Regions from separate parts of the Chromobacterium sp. FG22 genome, predicted to be linked through region 1. Evidence: riboswitches for the same ligand, from Rfam matches in the RefSeq annotation. Region 1 holds a riboswitch; the other holds the start of a gene.
What was found. Region 1 has a riboswitch for FMN ahead of ACODSD_RS13645 (class I SAM-dependent methyltransferase). Riboswitches for the same ligand answer to the same signal wherever they lie in the genome.

Region 1 (8,180 bases):
GGCGGTGCAAGACAATGCCACGCTGCGGCCGGTGACGGTGAGCGCTGACTACTGGCGGCGGATGGCGGCGCTGGGGCCGGAGCGGGCGGAACTGCGCGGCTTGTGGCGGAACGGCGCGTTGCTGGGCTTCCTGCTGGTCTTGAAAGACGGCGCGGAAGTCACCGCCGCGCAGATAGGCTTCGACCGCGCAGCGGCCAAGGAGCTGCCGCTTTACCTGCGCCTGCTGCACACGGCGATCGAGTCGGCCTTGGCCGCCGGCGGACGGCGGGTGATCTTCGGCCGCACCGCGCTGGAGCCCAAGGCGAGGATGGGCTGCCGGCCTGTGCCCACCTCGCTGTGGATACGCCATCGCCAGCCTGTGCTCAATTCGCTGATCCGCAGCAGCTTCGGCATCGTCCAGCACGAAGACGCACCGACGATCAATCCCTTCAAAAAATAATGGCCCAGCCCTTCGCGCCGCGCGGCGGGGAGGGCGTGTGCATCTTGGTCGCGGAAAGGACCTGATATGACTCAAACGGCGAGCGCCGCCGCGGCACCCGCGCGCAAACTGAACCGGAACGATTGCAAGACGCTGGGCCTGGCTTCGCTGGGCGGCGCGCTGGAATTTTACGACTTCATCATTTACGTGTTCTTCGCCCTGGTCTTGGGCAAGCTGTTCTTCCCCCACGACATTCCGGGCTGGCTGCGCCAATTGCAGGTGTTCGGCATTTTCGCCGCCGGCTACCTGGCGCGGCCGCTGGGCGGCATCGTCATGGCGCACTTTGGCGATTTGTTCGGCCGCAAGCGCATGTTCACGCTCAGCATTGTGCTGATGGCCTTGCCGACGCTGGCGATGGGCCTGCTGCCCACGTATCAGAGCATAGGGATATGGGCGCCGATCTTGCTGCTCCTGCTGCGCGTATTGCAGGGCGCGGCCATCGGCGGCGAGGTGCCTGGCGCCTGGGTATTTGTCGCCGAGCACGCGCCGCCCAGCCGCACCGGCCTGGCGTGCGGCATCATCACCTCGGGGCTGACCATAGGCATTCTGTTCGGCTCCCTGATCGCGATGGCGATGAATCTGTTCTTCACGCCGCAGCAGCTGGAGGACGGCGCCTGGCGGATTCCCTTCTTGATCGGCGGCGTTTTCGGCCTGGTGGCGATGTATCTGCGCCGCTGGCTGCATGAAACGCCGGTGTTCAACGAAATGCAGGCGCGCAAGGCGCTGTCGGCCGAGCTGCCGCTGAAGGCGGCCTTGCGCGGCCATCGTCTGGGCATGGCCGTGTCGATGGCGGCCACCGCGATGCTGTCGGTCACCATCGTGGTGGTGATTCTGATGACGCCCACTTTTTTGCAAAAGCAGTTCGGCGTGCCGCCGGTGGAGGCCTTGTCCGCCAACAGCCTGGCCATCATCGCGCTGAGCGTGGGCTGCATCGTCGCCGGCCTGGCGGTGGACCGCTTCGGCGGCGGCCCGGTGTTCACCGCGGGCAGCCTGCTGCTGGGCGTCAGCAGCTGGTGTTTTTACCAGACCATGGGGCATGACGTGAGCTGGTTGCGCCCGCTGTACACGCTGACCGGCTTTTTCGCCGGCATTGTCGGCGCGGTGCCTTTTCTGATGGTGCGCGCCTTCCCGGCGCCCATCCGCTTCAGCGGCCTGTCGTTTTCCTACAATGTGGCTTACGCGGTGGTGGGCGGCTTCACGCCGGTCTTGCTGTCGGTGTGGATGGAGGCCAGCTCGCTGGCGCTGGCCGGCTATCTGATGATTTTCTGCCTGGTGGGGCTGGCGATGGGGGTGTTCCTGCTGGCCTGGGGGGATAGGCCGGGCTTGTCCCATCCGGTGCATTGAAGCGCGCATAGAAAAACGGCGGCGTCGATAAAGACGCCGCCGTTTTCTCATGCCAGGGCGAGCCAGCTCAAGGTCTGGCGAGCATTAGCGCGGTAGTTCGCTCCACAGCTTCAACAGCCGCTTGGCGGACACCGGATACGGCGTTTTCAGCTCTTGGGCGAACAGGCTGACGCGCAGTTCCTCGATCTGCCAGCGGAAATCCAGCAGCGCCTGGGACGCGCCTTCGGCTTCATTGTCCTCGGCCACCCGGGTTTCCCATTTCTGCCATAGGTCGCGGATTTCCGCGCCGCGCTGGCCGTCGCGCTGCGGGTTGGCCGGCTGCTTGTCCATGCGCAAGCCCATCGCGCGCATATAGCGCGGCAGGTGAGGCAGCTGGCTCCACGGCGTGGCGGCCAGGAAACCCTTGTAAACCAGCTTGGCCAATTGCTGCTGCAACTCGTAGCCCAGCTTGTGCTTCTGCATCTTGACGCTGAGCGGGCCGTATTCGGACGCCACCTGGCCCAGATACTGGGTCACCGCCTGGTTGACGGCCGGCAGCCGGGTGCGGGCGCGGGTTTTCTGCTCGTTGAAGGCTTTCTCATTGCGCGGCAGCGCGTCGTCGCCGATGAAGGCGCGGTCGCAGATGCAGGCGATGGCGTCGGCCAGCAATTCGTCGACATTGGCCACCGCGCGCAGTTGCAAGCCCAGCTGGGTCATGCCGGGCAGGCCCTTGGACAGCTGCTTCATCTGCTCCTTGAGCTGCAGTTGCAGCAGCCGGATCACGCCCTGACGGTGATGGCGCTCGGCCATCAACTGGGTGTCGAACAGGCGGATCGCCACCTTGTCCTGCTCCAGCGTCAGCGCCGGGTAGCCGGTCAGCTGCTGGCGGCCGCGGGCGAACTGAATGCTTTCCGGCAGTTCGCCGAAGTCCCAGCTGCTGACTTCGTCGCGCTCGAACTCCGCGCTGGTGTCGCGGAAGGTCAGCTGGGCGGCCTGGCCGAACTGCTTTTGCAGCGCCAGCAGATCGCGGCCCAGGCCGATTTCCTGCTTGCCGTCGTCAATGACGCGGAAGTTGAACAGCAGATGGGCCGGCAGCTCCTGGGCGCGGAAATCGTCGATGTCCACTTTGACGCCGCCGGTTTCGCGCAGGATGAAGCGCGCCAGCTGCGGCGCGATCGGCTGCTGTTGATCCGGATTGACGCTGAGGAAGCGGGTGACGAAGTCCGGCACCGGCACGCAGCAGCGGCGGATCTGCTTGGGCAGGCCCTTGATCAGCTGTTGCAGCTTCTCGCGCACCATGCCGGGCACCAGCCATTCGAAAGCGGCCGGCTGCAGGCGGTTGAGGATGGCCAGCGGCACGTCCAGGGTGACGCCGTCCAGCGGGTGGTTGGGTTCGAAGCGGTAGCGCAGCTTGAGGCGGCCGTCTTCCAGTTCCAGCCATTCCGGGAACTGGTTTTCGGTGACATGTTGCGCGGCGTGGCGCATCAGTTCTTCGCGCGTCAGGTGCAGCAGTTTGGCTTCGGTCTTTTCCGCCTCCTTGCGCCAGGCCTCGAAGCTGGCGGCGTCCACCACCTCGGCCGGAATCCGTTCGCTGTAGAAGGCGAACAGCGCCTCTTCGTCCACCAGCACGTCTTGACGCCGCGCCTTGTGCTCCAGCTGTTCCACTTCGCGGATCAATTGCTGATTGCGCTGGAAGAAGGGCGCGTTGCTGACGTAGTCCATATTCACCAGCGCGCCGCGGATGAACAGCTCGCGCGCTTCTTCCGGCGCGATGCGGCCGTAGCTGACAGGCCGGCGCGGCACCAGGGTCAGGCCGTACAGGGTGACGCGTTCGCTGGCCACCACTTCGCCGCGGCTCTTTTCCCAGTGCGGGTCGAAGTAATGGTATTTGACCAGGTGCGGCGCCAGCTTTTCCACCCATTCCGGCTCGATCTTGGCCACGCAGCGGGCGTAGAGGCGGGTGGTTTCCACCAACTCCGCCGCCACCAGCCATTTGGGCTTGGCCTTTTTCAGGCCGGAGCCGGGGAAGACGTGGAAGTTGACGCCGCGGGTGCCTTGGTAATCGTCGCCTTCCTGGTTTTTCATGCCCAGATTGCCGATCAGGCCGGTCACCAGCGCCTTGTGCAGGTTTTCATAAGCAACGGCGTCCAGCTGCTGGCGCTTTTTCTGCGTCATCTGCGCGTCCGGCTGCTCGGCGTCGGCGTGCGCCTGTTCGCGCTTGATCAGGCCCAGCTCGCCGGCGATGTCCGCCAGCTGCGCGTGCAGTTCGCGCCATTCGCGCAAGCGCAGATGGGACAGGAAGTGCTCGTGGCAGGTGTTGATCAGCAGACGGTTGGATTTCTTGTGCTTGAGCGCGTCGGAGAAGAAGTCCCACAGGTGCAGGAAGGACAGGAAGTCGGACTTCTCGTCGTTGAAGCGCGCCTGCGCGCGTTCGGCCGCCTCGCGCGCCTCGAACGGGCGTTCGCGCGGGTCTTGCACGCTGAGGGCGGCGGCGATGATCAGCACTTCGCGCACGCAGCCGAAGTCGCGGCCGGCCAGCAGCAGGCGGCCCACTTTCGGGTCCACCGGAATCCGCGCCAGTTCCTTGCCCACGCCGGTGAGTTCGCCCTTGTCGTCCACCGCGCCCAGTTCGGTCAGCACCTGGTAGCCGTCGGCGATCAGACGGCTGCTGGGCGCTTCGATGAAGGGGAAGGCATCTACTTTGCCCAGCCGCAGCGCGGCCATGCGCAGGATGACCGCGGCCAGGTTGGAGCGGACGATTTCCGGATCGGTGAAGGCCGGACGCTGATTGAAGTCGTCCTCGCCGTACAGGCGCACGCAGATGCCGGCCTCGACGCGGCCGCAACGGCCGGCGCGCTGCCGCGCCGCCGCCTGGGAGATTTTCTCCACTTGCAGCTGTTCCACCTTGGCGCGCGGGCTGTAGCGGTTGATGCGCGCCTGCCCGGTGTCGATCACGTATTTGATGCCCGGCACCGTCAGCGAGGTTTCGGCCACATTGGTGGCCAGCACGATGCGGCGGCCGCCGGAGGGCTTGAAGATCTTTTGCTGGTCCTCGTTGGACAGGCGCGCGAACAAGGGCAGGATTTCGTAGCCGCGGATGCCGGATTTGCGCAGTTTTTCCGCGGTTTCGCGGATTTCGCGCTCGCCGGGCAGGAAGACCAGCATATCGCCCGGGCCCTGGCGCGACAGCTCGTCGACGGCGTCGACGATGGCGCCTTCCATCTCCACTTCGCGCTCGTCTTCGTCGCGCTGCGCCAGCGGCCGGTAGCGCACTTCCACCGGATAGGTGCGGCCGGAGACTTCGATCACCGGCGCGCCGTCGAAATGGCGGGAGAAGCGGTCGGCGTCGATGGTGGCCGAGGTGATGATCACTTTCAGGTCCGGCCGGCGCGGCAGCAGCTGTTTCAGATAACCCAGCAGGAAGTCGATGTTGAGGCTGCGTTCATGCGCCTCGTCGATGATGATGGTGTCGTAGTTTTCCAGATAACGGTCGGTCTGGGTTTCCGCCAGCATGATGCCGTCGGTCATCAGCTTGATCACCGATTTGTCCGACAGCTTGTCGGTGAAGCGCACCTTGAAGCCGACATGCTCGCCCAGCGTGGATTTCAGCTCCTGGGCGATGCGGCTGGCCACCGAGCGCGCGGCCAGCCGGCGCGGCTGGGTGTGGCCGATCAGGCCGTGCACGCCGCGACCCAGTTCCAGGCAGATCTTGGGCAGCTGGGTGGTTTTGCCGGAGCCGGTTTCGCCGCAGATGATCACCACCTGATGGCCGTCGATGGCGGCTTTGATGTCGGCCAGTTTCTGGTTGACCGGCAGGGCGTCGTCGAAATCGGGCTTGGGCAGATGGGCGCGGCGCGCGGCCACCTTGGCGGCGGAGCGCTCGATCTGCGTCTGGATGTCGGCCAGCTGTCTGTCCGCGGGCTGGTTTTTCTTCAGCCGCTCGGCGGCGTCGCTCAGTTTGCGGCGCAAGGCGTGGCGGTCGCGGATCAGGCAGGAGGGGAGGTCGGCCTTGAGTTGGGCCAGCAGCTGGGCAGCAGTCATCGGGAAAAGAACACTGGATTACAGGAAAGCGGCGATTATAACAGCTGCGTGGCGGTCCGGCAGGCCTGGATTGCCGGCCGGACGCCGGCGGAACGGCTTATTTGCGCTGGCGGTAGCGGCCCAGCTCCGCTTTCAGCCAGCCGGCGCTGGCCACCGGTTGCGCCGAGCCGCAACGCACCTGATAGGCCTTGCCGCTGATGCTGCTTTGGGTGGCCGCGCGCTCGATGAAGCTTTCCGCGTTGCTGACCCAGTCTTTTTTCAGCAGATACTGGTATTTGTCGTTCAGATGATCGCGGGCCTCTTTGGAACCGTACCAACTGCCGTTGCGATTGAATTCGCAGCCGGATTGGGCCAGATAGTCCAATAGATGGTTGATCTCGTTCTTGGCGGCCGGGGTGGGCGCGGCGACGGCCGCGCCGGCGCTCAAACAAAAAAACAGCCAGATCGGCAGCTTCGGGGTCATGCTTCGCTCCATTGCAATTGGAATGCGCAGACTATGCGCGATGGGGCGGGGCTTGTCCAACTTCCGCGCCGCCTTTATGCTGTGCCGGTCTTCAGGGCGGGGTGAAATTCCCCACCGGCGGTATGTCGCGGCGAATGCCGGCGACGAGCCCGCGAGCGCCGCGCAGCCGTTTCCACGATGCGCGGGTCAGCAGATTCGGTGAGAAGCCGAAGCCGACGGTGAGAGTCCGGATGAGAGAAGACGCGCGCCAGGCCGTGAGAACCTGTTCAAAGTCTGCTGCGCTTCAGCGATACGGCGTTAAAAACGAGCTCAAAATGCTCATGTACCACTTGTACATTCCGCTTTTTCACTCGTTTTCGCCTTGTCTCGCCCTTGCTCGCGAGACTTTGAACAGGCTCTGAGAGCCCGGCGCGCTTTTGCGCGTCGGCATGGCCGCGCGCCGCCCTGGGGCGCTTTCCTTAAGTATTTACGGAGCCTCCACATGCAGCAAAACATCTACGACCATCCGGTCTTTTTCTCCCAATACCAAGCCTTGCGCGACAGCGACGCCGGGCTGAACGGCGTGCTGGAGCAGCCCGCCTTGCGCAGCGCGCTGCCGCCGCTGGCCGGCATCGACATCCTGGACCTGGGGTGCGGTTTCGGCGATTTCGCCCGCTGGGCGCGCGGCGAGGGCGCGGCCAGCGTCACCGCGGTGGATTTGTCCGAACGCATGCTGGAACAGGCGCGGGCGCGCACCCAGGATCCCGCCATCCAATACCAGTGCGCGGGCATCGAGGATTTTCAGCCTCCGGCCGCCGCCTATGATCTGGCCGTGTCCTCGCTGGCCCTGCACTATGTGGAGGATTACGCGGCGGCGGCGGCGCGCGTGTTCGCCGCGCTGCGGCCCGGCGGCGTGTTCGCGCTGACGGTGGAGCACCCGATTTGCACGGCCAGCCCTCAGGGTTGGGCGCTGGACGCGGCGGGCGAGCCATCGCACTGGACGCTGGACGCCTACTTTCAGCAAGATGCGCGCGCAAGCCGCTGGTTCGTCGACGGCGTGATCAAACATCACCGCACGGTGGAAAGCTATGTGAAAGGCTTGCTGGACGCCGGCTTCCAACTGCTTCACCTGGGCGAGCCCGCGCCGGACCCGCAGACCCTGGCGCATCGGGACGGTTTGCGGCCGCACGCGCGCCGTCCGGCCCTGCTGCTGCTCTCCGCGCGAAAGCCGGCGCGTTAGCGCGGCCTTGCCGGACTGGCCCGAACCTGTTCAAAGTCTCGCGCAAGTCGCGGCAAGGCGAAAACGGCTGAAAAACGGCATGGCTGTTTTCAACGCCGTATCGCCGGCGCGTAGCAGATCGCAAACAGGTTCTTAGAACCAAGCCGCGCATGCCCGGTCCAGCAATGATCGGGCAAGAATCAGGAGGAAGGCGATGAGAAGCGGATGGGTAGCGGGGATTCTGATTCTGGCCTTATCGACGGCGCCCGCCGTCGGCAAGACCCCGCCGGAACGGGCCGTCATCGAACCGGCCCACATCGTCGAGGCCATCAAGCTGCAGCAGGAGGCGGACGCCGCCAAGGACAGGCCGCCACAAAACGGCGGGCCGTGGTTTACCGTATTGGAGGGCAAGCGTCCCATCATCGTCACCGCGCCGCACGCCACCAGCCCGTTCCGCGACGGGCAATACCGTTTCTCCGACGGCGGCGGCACCGCGGCCTTGGCGGCGATGCTGCACCAACTGGCCGGCGCCACCGCGATCTACACCACCCGCGCCTCGCCGTCTGATCCCAATTACGAAGACGACAACGCCTTCAAACGCAAGCTGGCGGCTTTGATCGCCGATCAGCGCCCCTTGCTGGTGCTGGACCTGCACGGCAGCCATCCTTACCGGCCTT
Region 2 (8,180 bases), on a different contig from region 1:
GCTCTCCGCCGCCTGCGCCTGTTGCAGCAGAGTCAGCAAGCGGGCGCTGCCGCAGCTTTCCCGTCCGGCCAGGCTCAGCGCCTGGATTTCCCGCGTCTGGCTCAGTAGCAGCAGGATCTGGTTGGCGTCCGGGCAACGGATGATGGGCGCGGCGGGCACGGCGACCGGCTGGCCTTGATGAGCGCAGGCGCTCAGGGCCAGCAGGCCGCACAGCCAAAGAAGCCGGCGCGCGTTGAGAGCCCAAAAGCGAGATGTCTTCATATCTTGTTCTCCGGTTCCGGCCACTGCAGGCGGAAGCAGGCGCCGGCCTGAGGTTTGGATTCCAGCGTCAGTTCGCCGCGCATCAATTGGGCGAAGCCGCGCGCCATCGCCAGGCCCAGCCCGGTGCCGGGCAGTTCGCCCGGCGGCGGCGAGCCGCTCCAGAACGGTTCGAAAATTTTTTCCCGATAGGCGTCCGGCACTCCGGGGCCTTGATCGCGGATTTCCAGCCAGACGCCGCCGGCGTCGCGGCCGTGGCGCAGGCTCAAGGCGCTGCCGGCGGGGCTGTGGCGGATGGCGTTGATCAATAGATTGTCCAGAATGGTTTCCACTTTGGAGCGGTCGCCGTTGACCCGATCCGCGTCGCCCAGGACGTCGGCGGCCAGGCGTTTGGCCTGCAATAGCGGACGGCTGGCCTGCAGCCGCTCCGCAATCAGCGCCGGCAGATCGAAGGTTTCCACGGTCAGCGTCTCGGACAGCCATTGGCCGGCATCATAGCGCAATAAGGCTTCCACGCGCTGACGCAGAGTTTGCGCATTGTTTTGCAGGATGGCGACGATCTCCTGCTGCTGCGCGGACAGCTGTCCTATCACTTCTTCGCGCAGCAGCGCGGCGGCTTCGTGGATGGCGGCCAGCGGCGTTTTCAGCTCATGGGACGCTTGGCGGAAGAAACGGCCTTTCTGTTCTTCCAGCGCCGCCAGCCGGCGGTCTAGCTGGGCCAGCTCGCGCGCCAGACGCTGCAGGTCGGCGGGGCCGGACTGGCGCCAGTCCTGCAGCCGCGCGCCGTCGCTCATCCGCGCGATCTTGGCTTGCAGCTTGCGCAGCGGCCAGCTGATCAACAAGGTCATCGCCAGCGCCAGCGCCAGCGCGGAGGCCAGCGACAGCCAGGCCAGGCGGTCGGCGGTGCGGCGCATTTCCGTGATCGAGTCCTGCCATTGGCGCTGGCTTTGTTCCAGTTGGCGGTTGATCAATTGGCCTTGCGCGGTCAGGTGCAGGTCCAGCTGGCGGAACAAGCGGTCGCGTTGCGCGCCGGCGCGCGCCGGCAGGGCCTGGAGTTGCGGCTGGATCGCCAGAATGGCCCGGGCGCTGAGCGTCAACTCGTCGTCGTCGCCGCGTTGCAATTTGCGTTGCGCCAGCTCGATCTCCTGCCAGGCGCCGGCGGCGGTTTTGGCCAGCGCGCGGTCTTTCAGGATTTGAGCCTGGCGGGTGGCGCGTTCGAATTGAATGGATTGCTCGCGCGACACGCGGTTGGCGTCCAGCCATTCCTTGGCTTGCTCCTGATGCGAGCGCAGCGTGGAGGCGGCGTGTCCCAGCTCGTTGCGCAGCTGGATCAGCACGGCCGAGGGCACGACGGCGACGATCAGAAAGCTGGCCAGCAACAGGCTGCGGAATGAAACGAAACGAAGCATGATGGGGTCGGCGTCGACGCCGCGGGCGTAGGCCCGCGGCTAAGGGCAAAGATCAAGCAGACAGCGGAGCGGCGGCTAAGTTCTGGCGGGAAATCCATTCAGCCAGTTCAGCCACGCTCAGAACGGGCAGCGCGTGCGTTTGAGCGTAGTCCGCGATTTGCGCGCCGCGCATCATGCTGCCGTCGGGGTTCATCAGCTCGCAGAGCACGCCGGCGGGCTGGAAGCCGGCCAGGCGCGCCAGTTCCACCGCGGCCTCGGTATGGCCTCGGCGGCTCAGCACGCCGCCGGCGGCGGCCACCAGCGGGAAGACATGGCCGGGGCTGACCACGTCGTCCGCCTGCGCTTGCGGGTGGACGGCGGCCTGGATGGTGCGCACCCGGTCGGCGGCGGACACGCCGGTGGACACGCCCTGGGCGGCTTCTATGCTGACGGTGAAGGCGGTGCCGTAGCGGCTGCCGTTGCGTTGCGTCATCGGCGGCAATTGCAGCCGGGCGGCGTGCTCGGCGGTCAGGCACAGGCAGACGATGCCGCTGCAATCGCGGATCAGACGCGCCATTTCGGCCTCGCTCAGCGCGTCGGCGGCCAGGATCAGGTCGGCCTCGTTCTCGCGGTCGTGATCATCGGGAACAATGACCGGCAGGCCGCTGCGCAAGGCGTTCAGCGCCGCCTCTACGCGTTGGGACAAGATGTCGGGGTGTGTGGCGATACTCATGGAAACGGTCCTCGGGTCGTTTGAGAAACAGGTTCCAGGGCGTGAAAAGGGCCGGCGCAAGCCAACCCGCGCGCACTAGCGCGCAGCGAACACGCCGCGGCCGCGCGTAGCGCGGCAGGCGGCCATGTCGTCTTCTCTCATCCGGACTATTACCGTCGGCTCTGGCCTGTCACCAGATCTGCTGACCTTCCGCCGGGAAGCGGAAGCGCTCGCGGGCTCGATCTTGCGATCATACCGCCGGTGGGGAATTGCACCCCGCCCTGAAGACGTTGCGTTGGCCCGCGATGATGGGCGGGCCAGCGGCGATTATAGCGCGGTGGTAAGATTGGGCATTCGTTTTTTTGGCCGGCGGCTGACACCATGATTGAAACCGACAACCTGTACGGCGGCGCGCCCGAGCCGCGCATCGTCACCCAGCAAAGCCTGTCCAGCCAGGAGGAGGCGCTGGAGCGCGCCTTGCGGCCCAAGCAGCTGGACGAGTACGTCGGCCAGAAGAAGGCGCGCGAACAGCTGGAGATCTTCATCGAAGCGGCCAAGCGCCGCAGCGAAGCGCTGGACCACGTGCTGCTGTTCGGCCCGCCCGGCTTGGGCAAGACCACGCTGGCGCACATCGTCGCCCGCGAAATGGGGGTGAATTTGCGCCAGACCTCGGGGCCGGTGCTGGAGCGGGCGGGCGATCTGGCCGCCTTGCTGACCAATCTGGAGCCGCACGATGTGCTGTTCATCGACGAGATCCACCGGCTGAGCCCGGTGGTGGAGGAAATCCTCTATCCGGCGCTGGAGGATTATCAGATCGACATCATGATAGGCGAGGGGCCGGCGGCGCGTTCGGTCAAGATCGATCTGCCGCCGTTCACCCTGGTGGGGGCCACCACCCGCGCCGGCATGCTGACCAATCCGCTGCGCGACCGTTTCGGCATCGTCGCGCGGCTGGAGTTCTACAACGCGGAGGAACTGACCCGCATCGTCAGCCGTTCCGCCGGCTTGTTGAACGTCAAGCTGGCCGACGACGGCGCGTTCGAAGTGGCGCGCCGCAGCCGCGGCACGCCGCGCATCGCCAACCGGCTGCTGCGCCGGGTGCGGGATTACGCCGAGGTCCGGGCCGACGGGGTGGTCAGCGCTCAGGTTGCGGACGCCGCGCTGGCGATGCTGGACGTGGACCCGGCCGGCCTGGACGTCATGGACCGCAAACTGCTGCAGGCCATTCTGGAGAAGTTCTCCGGCGGGCCGGTGGGGCTGGACAACGTCGCGGCCGCCATCGGCGAATCCACCGATACCATAGAAGATGTGATTGAGCCCTTCCTGATTCAGCAAGGCTATCTGCAGCGCACTCCGCGCGGCCGGATGGCGACGGCGTTGGCCTATCAGCACTTTGGGCTGCCGTTGCGGGATTGACGCGCCGGCCGGCGCTGTCGCTTGCGCGCAGCAGCATGGCCATCCCTTGATCGCCGCCGCCGCCGCGCGGGCGTACAATGCCTGCTTTCACGCATTCCGCTGCGGCGGGGGATGATTATGTTCTACGCTTTGTTCGGCCTGACCTTGGCGGTGGCGATCGCCACTTCGATTTTCACCGCGCGCTTTTTCGATCCGGCGGTCAACAAGATTCTGGCGCGAGTCCTGGGACGGGATTTGACCGATGCCTGGCGCAAGTACATTTTCTTCGCCATCGTGGTCACCGGCGTGTCCGGCGGCGTGCGGCAGTGGGCGTTGGAGAAGTACCTGCCGCCGGCGGCGGGCAAGGGCAGCACGGTGATGGAGCTGACCGGCGAACGCTGGTTGCTGGAGTTGTTCAATACCTTCATCGACACCCTGCGCTCGATTGCCTGGGTGATGTTGTTGTTCTTCCTGTGCGCGATGCTGGCCTATGTGATCATGAAGGCGGTGGAGATGCGCAAAGGCGAGCAGGCCTCCGACGAATGAAAAAATCCCGGTCATGGACCGGGATTTTTCTTTGAAGCGCGGCGCGGCTCAGCGGCCGATCTTGATTTGCGACCACAAGCGGTTCAGATCGCGGCGGGATTTCACGTCCAGATCTTTCAGCGCCACGTATTTGCCCTTGGCCGGCTCCAGCATGATCACCGGATTGGCCTTGATCTGCGGTTTGAAGAAGGCCTCGGCCGCCTTGACCGGATTGGTTGCGCCGATCTGGTTGGAAATCTCGGCGGCGTTCTTGCCGTCCAGCATGAAATTGATGAAGCGGTGCGCCAGGTCCGGACGCGGGGCGTCCTTCAACACCACCATATTGTCCACCGCCAGGATATTGCCTTCTTTCTGCGGCTGGTAAGCCAGCTTGAACGGGCGTTTGGCGTGCTGCGCGTCCTGCTGTGCCTGGAACAGATCGTTGGAATAGCCGTGTGCCACCCAGATATTGCCGACGGTCAGCTCTTTGATATAGCTCTGGTTGTTGAAGGCGGCCCAATAGGGCTTGGCTTTGCGGATCACGCCGGCCGCGGCCTTCCAATCTGCTGGCTGGACGGAGTTGGCGTCCTTGCCGAGATAGAGCAGGGCGGCGGACATCAGTTCGCGCTGAGAATCCAGCACGGTGACCCTGCCCTTGATCTTGGCCAGCACCGCGGGATCGAAGATCAGCGCCCAGCTGTTGGCCTGCGGCAGCACGCCGGCTTTTTGCAACTGGGTTTCGTTGTAGCCTAGCAAGGTCAGCGATACCACGGTGGGCGCGGCCACCTTGTTGCCGGCGTCGAACGGCGCGTTCAGGCTCAGATAGCCGGCGTTGAGGTTTTTCCAGTTGGGCAGCAGCGCCTTGTTCAGTGGCTGGGTCTTGCCCTGCTTGATCAGCGTGCTGACGGCGAAGGCGGTGGGAAACACCATGTCGTAGCCTTTGGCGCCGGCGGCCAGCTTGGCCAGCATTTCCTCGTTGTCCCCGTAATAGTCCTGCACCAGCCTGCATTTGCACGATTGTTCGAAACGCTTGGCGGTGTCTGCGGACAAGGCGTTGTTCCAGTTGTAGATATGGAGTACGTCCTCGGCCATTGCCGAGCCCCAAGTCAGAGCCAGAAGCGCCGAAAGGGCCAGCTTTTTCATACGCGTGAATCCTTAAGTTCAAAGAATGGGAGGGTAAAAAGGGAGGCGGAGCGAAGGCGCCGCGGCGCCTCCGCCTCCGTCACAGCGCGACCATATTGTCGCGATGGATCAGTTCCGGTTCGATCATATAGCCCAGCGCGGCCTCGATCTCGCGGGTGGGTTTTTGCATGATGGTGCGCGCTTCGCTGGAGCTGTAGTTGACCAGGCCGCGCGCCACTTCCTTGCCTTCCTGATCGACGCAGGCCACCGCCTCGCCGCGCAGGAAATCGCCTTCCACCGCGCAAACGCCGATAGGCAGCAGGCTGGTGCCGCGTTCCCGTACCGCCAGCGCCGCGCCGGCGTCCAGCACCAGACGGCCGGACAGCTTCAGATGGTCCGCCAGCCATTGCTTACGCGCCGCCATGCGGCTGGTGGGCGGCAGCAATTGGGTGCCGATGCCTTCGCCGTCCGCCAGGCGCGACAGCACCTGATGCTCGCGGCCGCAGGCGATCACGGTGGCCGCGCCGCTGCGCGCCGCGCGCTTGGCGGCGAGAATCTTGGTGATCATGCCGCCGGTGCCCACGCTGGAACCGGCGCCGCCGGCCATCTCTTCCAGCCGGGCTTCGCCGGCGACGGCTTCGTGGATGAATTCCGCGTCCGGGTGTTTGCGCGGGTCCGCGCTGTACAGGCCTTGCTGATCGGTGAGAATGATCAGCGCGTCGGCCTCGATCAGATTGGTCACCAGCGCGCCCAGGGTGTCGTTGTCGCCGAAGCGGATTTCGTCGGTGACCACGGTGTCGTTCTCGTTGATGATGGGCACCGCGTTCAGGTTCAACAGGCTGGTCAGCGTGGAGCGGGCGTTCAGGTAACGGGTGCGGTCGGCCAGGTCCTCGTGGGTCAGCAGGATTTGCGCGGTTTGCAGGCCAAAGCCGCGGAAGGCGGTTTCGTAGGCCTGGCACAGGCCCATCTGGCCGACCGCCGCCGCGGCCTGCAATTCGTGCACGCCCTTGGGGCGCACGGTCCAGCCCAAGCGCTGGCAGCCCTCGGCGATCGCGCCGCTGGAAACCAGCACCACCTGTTTGCCGCGCCGCTTCAGCTCGGCGATCTCCGCGGCCCAGCGATCAAGCGCCGCCCTGTCCAGGCCCTTGCCGTCATTGGTGACGAGACTGGAGCCGACCTTGACCACAATCCGGTCTGCGGCGTGAATAACCGAGCGCATCCAAAACTCCATAAGTCGAAAACGATAGATGCGGGGGAGTGTACCCGAAAAATCGGGGGGCGGACGGTCTCCAGCGGTGAGGGCGTCCGCCGGCGACCAAGCGATGGCGCCAGTCCGTTGATTACAAGGGCTTTGATCCGGGCAGCGGCATCCGGCCGGCCAGGCAGCACGATAAAAGCTTGATCTGGATCAGAAATGCTCGCTGTCGCGGTATTCCATGATCTGGAACAGCGGAGTCTGCGCGTGCAGACGCGACACCCGGATCAGGCTTTCCCGTTCGCCGTCGTGCAGGCGGAATTCGCGCAACTGGCTATACGGGCGTCCCGCCATCAACAGCAGTTTGGGCGCGCCGGCAGGCGTGGCCAGCAGCAAGACGAACTGAAAGCTGTCGCCGGGATGGGTAATGCTGGGCACGGCCAGCGCGGGCCGGGGCGGCCCGCCGATGAACTCCACGCCGCATTCGATCTCCCGCCCGTCCGCGCGCAGCGCGACCCAGCGAGCGATGCCCAGCTTGGCGTTTTCCGGCTGATTGGGAGGCGTGACCAGCAGCAACTCGCCGGCGCGCAAAGATTGATCGCGCGGTTGGCCGTGCAGCAGCAGGCCGTTGTCGCTCTGGTTGGAAATAGCCAGCAAGCAGGGCGGCGGCGGTGGGCGTTGGCGCGGCGTGTCTTCTTCCGCGGCGATGCCGGGTAACTGCCAGCTCAGATCGTTGCGATGGAACCAGATGCCCGGCAGCGCGGCGACGATTTCAATAATGGTTTGGGTCTTGAGCCGCGGGTGGCGGCGGCGTTTGGGCTGATGCCATTCCTCCACCAAAAGGGACAAGAGCTGCAACTCGTCTATCATCAGGCCTTGTTGGCGATTGTTCTGCGCCTTTTGCAGCGCTTCGCGGCTTTTCTCCAGAATGTCGCGCAGCGGCTCCAGATCCAGCAGAAAGCAGCCGGGGCCCAATTTGCTTGCGGAAATCGGCAGAAAGCGCGGTGGGGAATCGATCTGTTGGTCCACCAGATAGCCGTGCACCGGCTGGGTCAAGGCTTCCACCGGGATTAGCCGGGCCTTGGCGGCCAGGTCGAAGATCAACTGCCGCGACAAGGCCTGCTCGGTGGGGGCGAGACGATTGCTGGGCGTCAGCCCCATCAGCAGAATTTGCAGATAGATGGTCTGGATGGAGTCGTCGTTGGCCAGACCCTTGTCCTGCCAGCCGCGGCTGCAGGCGAAAATATGCAGCTGGTGGCAGTCGTACCAGAAGTCCGGCGTGATCGGGCTATAACATTGCTGGCTGATGCTCAGCAATTGGCGCGCCGCCATCATGGTATAGGCCATCAGCTCGATTTTCGGATGCTCGCGATCCAGCAGGCTGCGCTTGGCCAGGCGATCGTGCAGCGTCTGTTTGAAAGTGATGAAAATCATTGCAAACAGCTCGGCGCTGAGCAAGGCCAGCTGTCGCACTTTTGGCGTGCCCAGGCTGTCGTGCTGCCGAATCTCGTTTTCCAGCAGCGGATAATAGCGGTCCACCGCTTTTAGATACAGCTTCAGCAGCTTGTGGCGCAAATGGCCGTCC

Region 2: it holds a riboswitch for FMN, as region 1 does, so the genes downstream of both, ribB (3,4-dihydroxy-2-butanone-4-phosphate synthase) here and ACODSD_RS13645 (class I SAM-dependent methyltransferase) in region 1, are expected to answer to the same signal.

What each region holds. Positions count from the first base shown of each region.
Region 1 covers NZ_JBMDJX010000012.1:81,392-89,571, reverse strand. The annotation lists gene ACODSD_RS13665 (GNAT family N-acetyltransferase) at 1-439, shown strand, start outside; gene ACODSD_RS13660 (MFS transporter) at 506-1,822, shown strand; gene hrpA (ATP-dependent RNA helicase HrpA) at 1,907-5,842, opposite strand; gene ACODSD_RS13650 (YfeK family protein) at 5,940-6,305, opposite strand; FMN riboswitch at 6,389-6,551, shown strand; gene ACODSD_RS13645 (class I SAM-dependent methyltransferase) at 6,787-7,524, shown strand; gene ACODSD_RS13640 (N-formylglutamate amidohydrolase) at 7,718-8,180, shown strand, end outside.
Region 2 covers NZ_JBMDJX010000011.1:2,041-10,220, forward strand. The annotation lists gene ACODSD_RS12415 (hypothetical protein) at 1-261, opposite strand, end outside; gene ACODSD_RS12420 (sensor histidine kinase) at 258-1,667, opposite strand; gene ribB (3,4-dihydroxy-2-butanone-4-phosphate synthase) at 1,720-2,379, opposite strand; FMN riboswitch at 2,505-2,651, opposite strand; gene ruvB (Holliday junction branch migration DNA helicase RuvB) at 2,740-3,774, shown strand; gene ACODSD_RS12435 (hypothetical protein) at 3,892-4,299, shown strand; gene ACODSD_RS12440 (ABC transporter substrate-binding protein) at 4,348-5,421, opposite strand; gene proB (glutamate 5-kinase) at 5,501-6,619, opposite strand; gene ACODSD_RS12450 (hypothetical protein) at 6,809-8,180, opposite strand, start outside.